2 regions of the Lysinibacillus sp. COL-1 genome follow, and region 2 is predicted to be linked to the other one. Evidence: a T-box and tRNA genes for the amino acid it is inferred to sense, from the RefSeq annotation. Region 2 holds a T-box; the other holds one or more tRNA genes.

Region 1 (5,937 bases), 2.7 Mb from region 2:
ATCTATGAATATGAAAAAACAGTAGATGCGTGTGCATCTACTGTTTTTTAGTATGACCCGTACGGGATTCGAACCCGTGTTACCGCCGTGAAAGGGCGGTGTCTTAACCACTTGACCAACGGGCCAATGGCGGAGAAGGAGGGATTTGAACCCTCGCGCCGGTTACCCGACCTACACCCTTAGCAGGGGCGCCTCTTCAGCCTCTTGAGTACTTCCCCACATAAAAATGGCTCCGAAGGCAGGACTCGAACCTGCGACAACCTGATTAACAGTCAGGTGCTACTACCAACTGAGCTACTTCGGAATAATAATGGGCCTAAATGGACTCGAACCATCGACCTCACGCTTATCAGGCGTGCGCTCTAACCAGCTGAGCTATAGGCCCTTGGAGCGGGTGATGGGAATCGAACCCACGACATCAGCTTGGAAGGCTGAGGTTTTACCATTAAACTACACCCGCATAAATGGTGGGTCAGGACGGAATCGAACCGCCGACACTTAGAGCTTCAATCTAATGCTCTACCAACTGAGCTACTGACCCATTTCGTCCATGCTAAGCTTATTTTCTTTTGCTTTTCATATCTTCTTATGAAAATAATGGCGGTCCCGACCGGGATCGAACCGGCGATCTCCTGCGTGACAGGCAGGCATGTTAACCGCTACACCACGGGACCATTTGGTTGCGGGGGCCGGATTTGAACCAACGACCTTCGGGTTATGAGCCCGACGAGCTACCACTGCTCCACCCCGCGATAATTTTATACGGTTTCGAGTTTTTAAAGCACCATTTATAAAGATTTAAAACTGGAGGAGGTAGAGGGATTCGAACCCCCGCGCGGTGTTACCCGCCTGTCGGTTTTCAAGACCGATCCCTTCAGCCAGACTTGGGTATACCTCCGTTGCAATATATAAATGGTGGACCTTGCAGGACTCGAACCTGCGACCGGACGGTTATGAGCCGTCTGCTCTAACCAACTGAGCTAAAGGTCCTTTAAGATGGCGGCAGAGGGGATCGAACCCCCGACCTTACGGGTATGAACCGTACGCTCTAGCCAGCTGAGCTACGCCGCCAGGATCTTTATACTGGTTAATTTATTATGGTGGAGCCTAGCGGGATCGAACCGCTGACCTCCTGCGTGCAAGGCAGGCGCTCTCCCAGCTGAGCTAAGGCCCCATAATTTCTTTGGAAATGGTCGGGAAGACAGGATTCGAACCTGCGACCCCTTGGTCCCAAACCAAGTGCTCTACCAAGCTGAGCTACTTCCCGTTCTTTTTGGCGCGCCCGACAGGAGTCGAACCCATAACCTTCTGATCCGTAGTCAGACGCTCTATCCAATTGAGCTACGGGCGCATTAAAAATGGTGCCGAGGACCGGAATCGAACCGGTACGGTAGTCACCTACCGCAGGATTTTAAGTCCTGTGCGTCTGCCAGTTCCGCCACCCCGGCACATTTGGAGCGGAAGACGAGGTTCGAACTCGCGACCCCCACCTTGGCAAGGTGGTGTTCTACCACTGAACTACTTCCGCATGTGCATAAGTTTTTTTATCTGGCAATGAAATAATGGTGCGGGTGAAGGGAGTCGAACCCCCACGCCTTGCGGCGCTAGATCCTAAGTCTAGTGCGTCTGCCAATTCCGCCACACCCGCTTATTATTATTTAAAAATGGTGAGCCATGAAGGACTCGAACCTTCGACCCTCTGATTAAAAGTCAGATGCTCTACCAACTGAGCTAATGGCTCTAAAAAAATGGTGCCGGCTATAGGAATCGAACCCACGACCTACTGATTACAAGTCAGTTGCTCTACCTGCTGAGCTAAACCGGCATATGGTGGAGGATGACGGGCTCGAACCGCCGACCCTCTGCTTGTAAGGCAGATGCTCTCCCAGCTGAGCTAATCCTCCTGGGTATTATGCCTAGCGACGTCCTACTCTCACAGGGGGAAGCCCCCAACTACCATCGGCGCTAAAGAGCTTAACTTCCGTGTTCGGTATGGGAACGGGTGTGACCTCTTTGCCATCATCACTAGACTTGCACATGGATGTGCTGGCTTCTGCGTTGCAACATGGATGTTGCGTTCTTAGCAGAAGTTCCTTTATATCAGCTTCAAAATAAATGGTGTCTTGAAGCTCTCTTTTTTGAAAGAGTTGTTCTTTCAAAACTGGATAAACGGTTCATTGAATGGTTCAAACATTTTGGTTAAGTCCTCGATCGATTAGTATTCGTCAGCTCCATGTGTCACCACACTTCCACCTCGAACCTATCTACCTCATCGTCTTTGAGGGATCTTACTTACTTGCGTAATGGGAAATCTCATCTTGAGGGGGGCTTCATGCTTAGATGCTTTCAGCACTTATCCCGTCCACACATAGCTACCCAGCGATGCCTTTGGCAAGACAACTGGTACACCAGCGGTGTGTCCATCCCGGTCCTCTCGTACTAAGGACAGCTCCTCTCAAATTTCCTACGCCCACGACGGATAGGGACCGAACTGTCTCACGACGTTCTGAACCCAGCTCGCGTACCGCTTTAATGGGCGAACAGCCCAACCCTTGGGACCGACTACAGCCCCAGGATGCGATGAGCCGACATCGAGGTGCCAAACCTCCCCGTCGATGTGGACTCTTGGGGGAGATAAGCCTGTTATCCCCGGGGTAGCTTTTATCCGTTGAGCGATGGCCCTTCCATGCGGAACCACCGGATCACTAAGCCCGTCTTTCGACCCTGCTCGACTTGTAGGTCTCGCAGTCAAGCTCCCTTGTGCCTTTACACTCTACGAATGATTTCCAACCATTCTGAGGGAACCTTTGGGCGCCTCCGTTACCTTTTAGGAGGCGACCGCCCCAGTCAAACTGTCCGCCTGACACTGTCTCCTGCCCCGCTAAGGGGCATGGGTTAGAATTTCAATACAACCAGGGTAGTATCCCACCGACGCCTCCTTCGAAGCTGGCGCTCCGAGATCTCTGGCTCCTACCTATCCTGTACAAGTTGTACCAAAATTCAATATCAGGCTACAGTAAAGCTCCACGGGGTCTTTCCGTCCTGTCGCGGGTAACCTGCATCTTCACAGGTACTATAATTTCACCGAGTCTCTCGTTGAGACAGTGCCCAGATCGTTACGCCTTTCGTGCGGGTCGGAACTTACCCGACAAGGAATTTCGCTACCTTAGGACCGTTATAGTTACGGCCGCCGTTTACTGGGGCTTCAATTCGCAGCTTCGCTTGCGCTAACCACTCCTCTTAACCTTCCAGCACCGGGCAGGCGTCAGCCCCTATACGTCACCTTACGGTTTTGCAGAGACCTGTGTTTTTGCTAAACAGTCGCCTGGGCCTATTCACTGCGGCTCTCATGCGCTTGCACGCTCAAGAGCACCCCTTCTCCCGAAGTTACGGGGTCATTTTGCCGAGTTCCTTAACGAGAGTTCTCTCGCACACCTTAGGATTCTCTCCTCGACTACCTGTGTCGGTTTGCGGTACGGGCACCTCTCACCTCGATAGAGGCTTTTCTTGGCAGTGTGAAATCAGGAACTTCGTCCATACGGACTCGCCATCACAGCTCAACGTTACAGTGTGCGGATTTGCCTACACACACGCCTTACTGCTTGGACGCGCATAACCAACAGCGCGCTTACCCTATCCTACTGCGTCCCCCCATTTCTCAAACGGTGAGGAGGTGGTACAGGAATATCAACCTGTTGTCCATCGCCTACGCCTATCGGCCTCGGCTTAGGTCCCGACTAACCCTGAGCGGACGAGCCTTCCTCAGGAAACCTTAGTCATACGGTGGACGGGATTCTCACCCGTCTTTCGCTACTCATACCGGCATTCTCACTTCTAAGCGCTCCACCAGTCCTTCCGGTCTGACTTCAACGCACTTAGAACGCTCTCCTACCACTGACATCGTAGATGTCAATCCACAGCTTCGGTGAATCGTTTAGCCCCGATACATTTTCGGCGCAGCGTCACTCGACCAGTGAGCTATTACGCACTCTTTAAATGATGGCTGCTTCTAAGCCAACATCCTGGTTGTCTGTGCAACGCCACATCCTTTTCCACTTAACGATTACTTTGGGACCTTAGCTGGTGGTCTGGGCTGTTTCCCTTTTGACTACGGATCTTATCACTCGCAGTCTGACTCCCGTGTATAAATATCTGGCATTCGGAGTTTGTCTGAATTCGGTAAACCGGGATGGCCCCCTAGTCCAAACAGTGCTCTACCTCCAGTATTCTCATCACGAGGCTAGCCCTAAAGCTATTTCGGAGAGAACCAGCTATCTCCAAGTTCGATTGGAATTTCTCCGCTACCCACACCTCATCCCCGCACTTTTCAACGTGCGTGGGTTCGGGCCTCCAGTAAGTGTTACCTTACCTTCACCCTGGACATGGGTAGATCACCTGGTTTCGGGTCTACGACCACGTACTATTTCGCCCTATTCAGACTCGCTTTCGCTGCGGCTCCGCCTTCTAAAGCTTAACCTCGCACGTAATCGTAACTCGCCGGTTCATTCTACAAAAGGCACGCTATCACCCATTAACGGGCTCTAACTACTTGTAGGCACACGGTTTCAGGATCTCTTTCACTCCCCTTCCGGGGTGCTTTTCACCTTTCCCTCACGGTACTGGTTCACTATCGGTCACTAGGTAGTATTTAGCCTTGGGAGATGGTCCTCCCGGATTCCGACGGAATTTCACGTGTTCCGCCGTACTCAGGATCCACTCAGGAGAGAACGAACTTTCGACTACAGGGCTTTTACCTGCTCTGGCGGACCTTTCCAAGTCGCTTCATCTAACTCGCTCTTTTGTAACTCCGTATTGAGTGTCCTACAACCCCAAGAGGCAAGCCTCTTGGTTTGGGCTCTTCCCGTTTCGCTCGCCGCTACTCAGGGAATCGATTTTTCTTTCTCTTCCTCCAGGTACTTAGATGTTTCAGTTCCCTGGGTCTGCCTTCAAGACGCTATGTATTCACGTCAAGATACTACGCGATTAAACGTAGTGGGTTCCCCCATTCGGAAATCTCCGGATCAAAGCTCACTTACAGCTCCCCGAAGCATATCGGTGTTAGTGCCGTCCTTCTTCGGCTCCTAGTGCCAAGGCATTCGCCGTGCGCCCTTAATAACTTAACCTAACGGCTTTCAATACACATCACATTTCGTTGTCAGCTTCACTCGTTCAATCAGTCACGTACTCAAGTACGCTCCTTCATTCACTCGATTGCTTCCTAGAACTGCTCGTGTCTTGAAACCCTTTTAATGTTATTAAGCCTATAAAAAACTTAAAAAATAAATGTGTTTGTTACAATTTCAATGTCGTTTTATCCAGTTTTCAAAGAACAAAGCTACTGCCTGCTTCTACATCTCGCAGCTTTGCGACGAAAGCGTAGCGACAGGAGCACATAATTAGAAGTAATTCATTCAAGAAGAATGAACCTTCAAAACTGAACGCAAAACGTAATCTTACAAACCCTAGGTTTGTATTCCGAAATAATCCTTAGAAAGGAGGTGATCCAGCCGCACCTTCCGATACGGCTACCTTGTTACGACTTCACCCCAATCATCTATCCCACCTTCGGCGGCTGGCTCCAAAAGGTTACCTCACCGACTTCGGGTGTTACAAACTCTCGTGGTGTGACGGGCGGTGTGTACAAGGCCCGGGAACGTATTCACCGCGGCATGCTGATCCGCGATTACTAGCGATTCCGGCTTCATGTAGGCGAGTTGCAGCCTACAATCCGAACTGAGAACGACTTTATCGGATTAGCTCCCTCTCGCGAGTTGGCAACCGTTTGTATCGTCCATTGTAGCACGTGTGTAGCCCAGGTCATAAGGGGCATGATGATTTGACGTCATCCCCACCTTCCTCCGGTTTGTCACCGGCAGTCACCTTAGAGTGCCCAACTAAATGATGGCAACTAAGATCAAGGGTTGCGCTCGTTGCGGG
Region 2 (5,937 bases):
TGCACCAATTGTTTCAGAAATTGACCAGCAACGCTCACATTTCTCCCCTGTTGCCTTCTCAACTACAATGGATACATGCTCAAGTGCTAAAGCTTCAGCAGGCGCCTCATCAATAGTAGCTACTTCAAAAGCAGAAACGATTGAAAGCTGTGCAAAGTCAATGTTCACATCATTCAATAAGGCTACAACATCCTCTTTGCCATATACTGTTACTTTTGCTTCTAGTGATTTACCTATTGTTTTAGCATTACGAGCTTCCTCTAATGCTTTTAAGATATCGTCACGTACATCAATAATATTTTCCCATTTTGTACGTAGGCTTTCAAAATTCCCTTGAACATCTACCTCTGGGAAGTCCGTTAATTGAACAGAAACTTCCTCTACAATACCTTGGGCATGTAGATAAGACCACATTTCATCTGTTGTATGAGGGATGATTGGTGTCATGATTTTAACCAATGTCATTAATGTATCGTAAATAACTGTTTGCATCGCTCGACGATCTTTATTGTCGTGACCTTCGATATAGACAACATCTTTTGCAATATCTAAATAGAATGAAGATAACTCGACTGCGACAAAATTATTGACGATGTGATAAACAGCAGCGAAATCATAACGATCATATGCTGCACGAACAGTTTGTAAGACATCCTGTAAACGCATATAGACATATTGATCCATCTCACGAAGCTCTGCATAGGCAACACGATCTTTCTTTGGATCGAAATCAGCGATATTGCCGTGTAAGAAGCGGAATGTATTACGAATTTTACGGTACACCTCTGATACTTGCTTTAGCATATCCATCGAAATTCGTACATCCGCTGTATAGTCAACAGAAGCAACCCATAGACGAAGAATATCTGCTCCATACTGATCCATTACTTTTTGTGGAATGATCACATTTCCTAATGATTTACTCATTTTACGTCCTTCACCATCAAGAACAAAACCATGTGTTAATAGTCCTTTATATGGTGCATAACCATTAATAGCAACAGATGTAATAAGAGATGAGTTAAACCAACCACGATGCTGGTCAGAGCCTTCTAAGTATAAATCAGCTGGATATTTCATGCCGCGCTCTACAAGTACACCTTGGTGGGATGAACCTGAATCGAACCAGACGTCCATAATATCATTTTCTTTTGTGAATTCGCCGTTCGGGCTACCTGGATGTGTAAAGCCCTCTGGTAATAATTCTTTTGCTGTTTTTTGGAACCAAATATTGGATCCATGCTCACGGAATAATGCTGAGATATGGCTAATTGTTTCAGGTGTAATAATTGGCTCTCCGTTTTCTGCGTAGAAAATTGGAATCGGCACACCCCAAGCACGTTGACGTGAAATAACCCAGTCTCCACGATCACGAATCATATTATAAAGACGAGTTTCTCCCCAAGCTGGTGTAAATGCTGTAGCTTTTACAGCTTCTAACAACTCACCACGGAATGCTTCAACAGAGGCAAACCATTGTGGTGTCGCACGATAAATAACAGGTTTTTTCGTACGCCAGTCATGTGGATAAGAGTGCGTAAAGAAGTCAAGTTTTTCTAATGCATCTACTTCTTTTAGTTTTTCTGTTACAAGTTTGTTGGCATCATTATAAAACACGCCTTCAAAGCCAGGTGCTTCATCTGTATAACAGCCGCTATTATCAAGAGGGCTAAGAATGCCTAAACCATATTGTTTACCAATATGATAATCGTCTTCCCCGTGTCCAGGAGCTGTATGAACACAACCTGTACCCGCTTCAGCAGTTACGTGTTCTCCTACCATAATAAGAGATTCACGATCATAAAATGGATGCTGCGCTACAAGACGATCAAGTGCTTCCCCTTTTACTTCTTGAACAACCTCATAGTCTTCCCATCCAAGGGCATTCGCTACTGATGTTAATAATTCTTTGGCAATGATGAATTTTTTATTAGCTACAGCAACTACAACATACATAAATTCAGGATTTAAAGAAATGCCTAAGTTTGCTGGTAATGTCCAAGGTGTTGTTGTCCAAATAATAAATTTAGCATCTGCTGGTACAATACCTTTCGCATCTTTAATAGCAAAGCTAACATAGATTGATGGTGATTTGATGTCCTTATATTCAATTTCAGCTTCTGCTAAAGCAGATTCAGAAGATGGTGACCAATAAACTGGTTTTAAGCCTTTATAAATGTAACCCTTTTCAGCCATTTTACCGAACACTTCAATTTGACGTGCTTCAAATTCAGGCTTTAATGTAATATAAGGGTTTTCCCAATCACCACGAATGCCTAGACGACGGAATTGGGCACGTTGATTATCAATTTGCTCATATGCATACTCTTCACAAAGTTGGCGGAATGCTGCTACTGACATTTCTTTACGCTTTACACCTTTGTTTGTCAGTGCTTGTTCAATTGGTAGACCGTGCGTATCCCAGCCTGGAATATAATTCACATGGTAGCCAGTCATTGAACGATGACGTGTAATCATATCCTTCAATACTTTATTTAAGGCATGGCCGATGTGGATATCACCATTTGCATAGGGAGGACCATCATGTAGAACATATTCTGGACGATCGGCAGTACGTTCCATCTGTAATTTGTTAATATCCATGTCATTCCATTTTTCTTGCGTTTTTGGCTCATTCGCCGGTAGATTCCCACGCATTGGGAAATCTGTTTTTGGCATTAATAACGTATCTTTGTATTCAACCATTAAAATTCCTCCTTTATTTTACCCAAGCATATAGACAATTACTTCTAGGACAGTTATTGGCAAACGCAACTCAAACAATTCGTGAACAAATAAAAAAAGCCCTCAATCCCACTAAGGGACGAGAAGCTTCTACTCGCGGTACCACCCTACTTGTAGCACAAAAATATTGCACTACCTCTTTCAAGCACGTTAACGTCGTGCATCACGAAATAACCTACTTTTTTCAGCTATTTAGCTCAGAAGTGATGTTCAATGTTAGTTGCATGTTTGGGCTCTCACTGTCCCCAAATCGCTTAACTACGCCTAACAAATACTGTCTTCGTCTCTGCCTGTATGCATATCTTTTCAAAATAATTACTATTACAAAGTATATGAAATTCAAACAATGGCGTCAAGTTTCATTTGTCGAGTGCAACCATTAAAAAGAAAAGTTACATCTCTTCAGATTCTTGTGCTTCCTCAACAGATGCTTGAATTTCTGTTAAATCAATATCATATTGAAGCAAATGATCCCAGTCATCAGCATTAAGCAAATCAAGCTGTGCCTCAACAAGCATCTTGAAACGATTACGGAATACTTTAGATTGTTTTTTAAGCTCATCAATTTCAATCGTCACCTTACGAGCTTTTGTTAAAGCATCATTGACAATTCGATCAGCATTTTTCTCAGCCTCTTTTACAATGAGTTTAGCCTCTTTTTGTGAATTTCTTCGCACTTCATCAGCCGCTTCTTGTGCAACAACAATGGACTTCTGCAAAGTTTCTTCTAAGGAGCTAAAATGCCTCGCCTGTTCTAAGGCCATCTCTAATTGCTTATCAACCTCTTTTTTTTCACGTAACAAAATTTCGTAGTCTTTAATGATTTGGTCTAAAAATTCATTTACTTCATCTTCAGCATAACCTCTGAAAGCTTTTGTAAACTCCTTATTATGTATATCAATAGGTGATAATGGCATACAATCCTTCTCTCCTTTACATGTACATTCGTAATTTCTATTATACAATTGTTCCGACAACTTAGCAGTAAAAATTAATGAAATTTACTTCACTTTCAGCTTTTTTGGGCCAATCGACCGATTTGCAGACGGATTTTATCCTTTTTTGTACGGCCTTCTGTCATAATAATTTTCACACGACCGCTCCCTCGTATCGATAAAATATCCCCTTCTTGTAATTCAAAGGCAACTGTATCTCGCTCTGTCCAATTGACACGTACTTTATTCCCAGTAATCAAAGCTTGTGCCTTTTGACGTGACACATTTAAAATGGTAGCGATAATCACATCTAAACGCATGGATGAAACAGTATGAGATTCCTCAAACCACTCATCCTCATTGAAGAGAAGTGGCTCGTCTTGCTTTAAAGATTCAACATGTACCTTGACTTTACCAATACCCGTTAAATGCAAACGAACATAATCTGCTACCTCTTGTGCTACTACAAATTGCACCTGCTGCTCATTGACACGTATATCACCAAATTTACCACGATTCAAGCCTAATGATAACAAGGCCCCTAACACATCTGGATGCCGGAGCTGGACAAATTTCATAGGATAGTGAATCGTAAATGCTGTCAGCTGAAAGTCTTCCTCCATAACTTCATAGTAAGCAGGATAAATAAGCATACGCTGTCTCTCTGCCCCGTCAAATAATCCTGCACATGCCGTTTTCAATATGTCGTCCTGTCCGATAATAGATGTCACGATAAAACGCTGTCTGGGATCAAGAAAATCTGTTAGCTTAGGTGCATAGCGATCCTCTACCTCACGCTGCCAACTTATTACTTGTTCAATAAACGGTTGTTCATCTTTTCGAAAATGCTGAATTAAGTGTTCCATCTCGTTGTCTCCTCTTTCACTAGTTCTATATGCTTGGTGGGCTGGATGAACATAGTATTTCCAAGTTATGACGTCTTTGCATCATTGAGTATAATTTTTTTACATTTACTTGAAAAGCTCTTTTTTCCACTGGGGCAGTCTCATTATACAAGGATATTTGAACAGCCGTTAAACAAACCTTTATCACCCTCTATTTTTTTGAACCACCGTTGCTCTTTCCGTACAAAAACATTGCTAAATAAAAAATCCCCACCTAAGAGTGAGGATTTACTGCTAAACGAACATAAGAAATATTTTCTGGATGACTATAACAAGCCCTCGTTCAATAAAATTCAACATGAAGATAGCCACAATTGGTGAAATATCAATCATTCCAAGTGGTGGAATGAACTTTCTGAAAATCCCTAAATACGGCTCACACACTTTTTCAAGCATACGTCCAATGGCTGAATTTTGAGCGGCAGGCACCCAAGACATTAAAATATAGCCAATTAGCATAAATGAATAGATTCTAAATGCTAATGATACATAACCAAGTATTATAAAAAAAGTCATATAAACTACAATCCTCGCTATTAATTATCGTCTAAAATAAAGTTTGTAATTTCACCAGTCACTTCTACATTATCTGGCGTACAAAGGAAGATATCTTTACCGATACGTTGGATATCCCCGGCAAGTGCATAGACTGTACCACTTAAAAAATCAATAATGCGTTTACCTTGCTCTCGTTCAATACGTTGTAAATTGACGATTGCAGCACGCTTATTTTTTAAATGCTCCGCGATATCTTGTGCTTCTGCATAAACTCTAGGCTCAATTAAAACAACTTTTGCTCCCTTAGAGCTCATAGCTGCCTGCAAGCTTACAATGTTGTTAGGCGTTGCTGAACTTTGCGGCATAATTTCTTGAATAGGCGCCCTACGCTCTTTAATCGTTTTTTTAGGCTTTACGGAATGAATCGGTTGCTGTTGTTGTATGGGCTGTTGCTGCTGAATAGGAGCTTGCGTGATTTCTTCTTCTAGTTCTTCTTCAAGGTAAAAGAAGTTTTTAATTTTATTTTTCATGCTCATCCTGTTCCCCTCTTTCATTTCCAACAAGAGCCGTTCCGATTCGAACAAAAGTAGCCCCTTCCTCTACCGCAATTTCAAAGTCATTAGACATGCCCATTGATAACTCGGTACAAGGTGCATGTGCGAATCCTTGCTCGGCTATTTGCTGTTGACATTGTTTTAATTGCTTGAAAACAGAGCGAATGATTGCTTCGTCTTCTGTATTTGGTGCCATGGTCATTAAACCTACAACTTGAATCTTTGTAAAACTCTTTAACGCTTCTACAAAAGGCAAAACTTCTTCGATACTTAAGCCATGTTTTGATTCTTCACCCGAAA

Evidence for each region. The T-box of region 2 lies ahead of ileS (isoleucine--tRNA ligase). A T-box ahead of a tRNA ligase gene usually reads a tRNA of that ligase, here a tRNA-Ile.
Region 1: it has a tRNA-Ile gene. The T-box ahead of ileS (isoleucine--tRNA ligase) is inferred to sense a tRNA for this amino acid. The anticodon was not compared.

What each region holds. Positions count from the first base shown of each region.
Region 1 covers NZ_JCAWSJ010000004.1:3,441,565-3,447,501, forward strand. Annotated here, with positions in the region: tRNA gene AC6BKE_RS25215 (tRNA-Glu) at 54-125, opposite strand; tRNA gene AC6BKE_RS25220 (tRNA-Ser) at 128-218, opposite strand; tRNA gene AC6BKE_RS25225 (tRNA-Asn) at 228-304, opposite strand; tRNA gene AC6BKE_RS25230 (tRNA-Ile) at 312-385, opposite strand; tRNA gene AC6BKE_RS25235 (tRNA-Gly) at 387-460, opposite strand; tRNA gene AC6BKE_RS25240 (tRNA-Phe) at 466-541, opposite strand; tRNA gene AC6BKE_RS25245 (tRNA-Asp) at 599-674, opposite strand; tRNA gene AC6BKE_RS25250 (tRNA-Met) at 678-752, opposite strand; tRNA gene AC6BKE_RS25255 (tRNA-Ser) at 806-898, opposite strand; tRNA gene AC6BKE_RS25260 (tRNA-Ile) at 914-990, opposite strand; tRNA gene AC6BKE_RS25265 (tRNA-Met) at 998-1,071, opposite strand; tRNA gene AC6BKE_RS25270 (tRNA-Ala) at 1,099-1,174, opposite strand; tRNA gene AC6BKE_RS25275 (tRNA-Pro) at 1,191-1,267, opposite strand; tRNA gene AC6BKE_RS25280 (tRNA-Arg) at 1,275-1,351, opposite strand; tRNA gene AC6BKE_RS25285 (tRNA-Leu) at 1,360-1,448, opposite strand; tRNA gene AC6BKE_RS25290 (tRNA-Gly) at 1,454-1,528, opposite strand; tRNA gene AC6BKE_RS25295 (tRNA-Leu) at 1,564-1,648, opposite strand; tRNA gene AC6BKE_RS25300 (tRNA-Lys) at 1,666-1,741, opposite strand; tRNA gene AC6BKE_RS25305 (tRNA-Thr) at 1,750-1,825, opposite strand; tRNA gene AC6BKE_RS25310 (tRNA-Val) at 1,829-1,904, opposite strand; rRNA gene rrf (5S ribosomal RNA) at 1,915-2,030, opposite strand; rRNA gene AC6BKE_RS25320 (23S ribosomal RNA) at 2,196-5,123, opposite strand; rRNA gene AC6BKE_RS25325 (16S ribosomal RNA) at 5,492-5,937, opposite strand, start outside.
Region 2 covers NZ_JCAWSJ010000004.1:745,881-751,817, reverse strand. Annotated here, with positions in the region: gene ileS (isoleucine--tRNA ligase) at 1-2,706, opposite strand, end outside; T-box leader at 2,818-3,041, opposite strand; gene AC6BKE_RS11865 (DivIVA domain-containing protein) at 3,138-3,662, opposite strand; gene AC6BKE_RS11860 (YlmH family RNA-binding protein) at 3,758-4,546, opposite strand; gene AC6BKE_RS11855 (YggT family protein) at 4,820-5,101, opposite strand; gene AC6BKE_RS11850 (cell division protein SepF) at 5,122-5,619, opposite strand; gene AC6BKE_RS11845 (YggS family pyridoxal phosphate-dependent enzyme) at 5,603-5,937, opposite strand, start outside.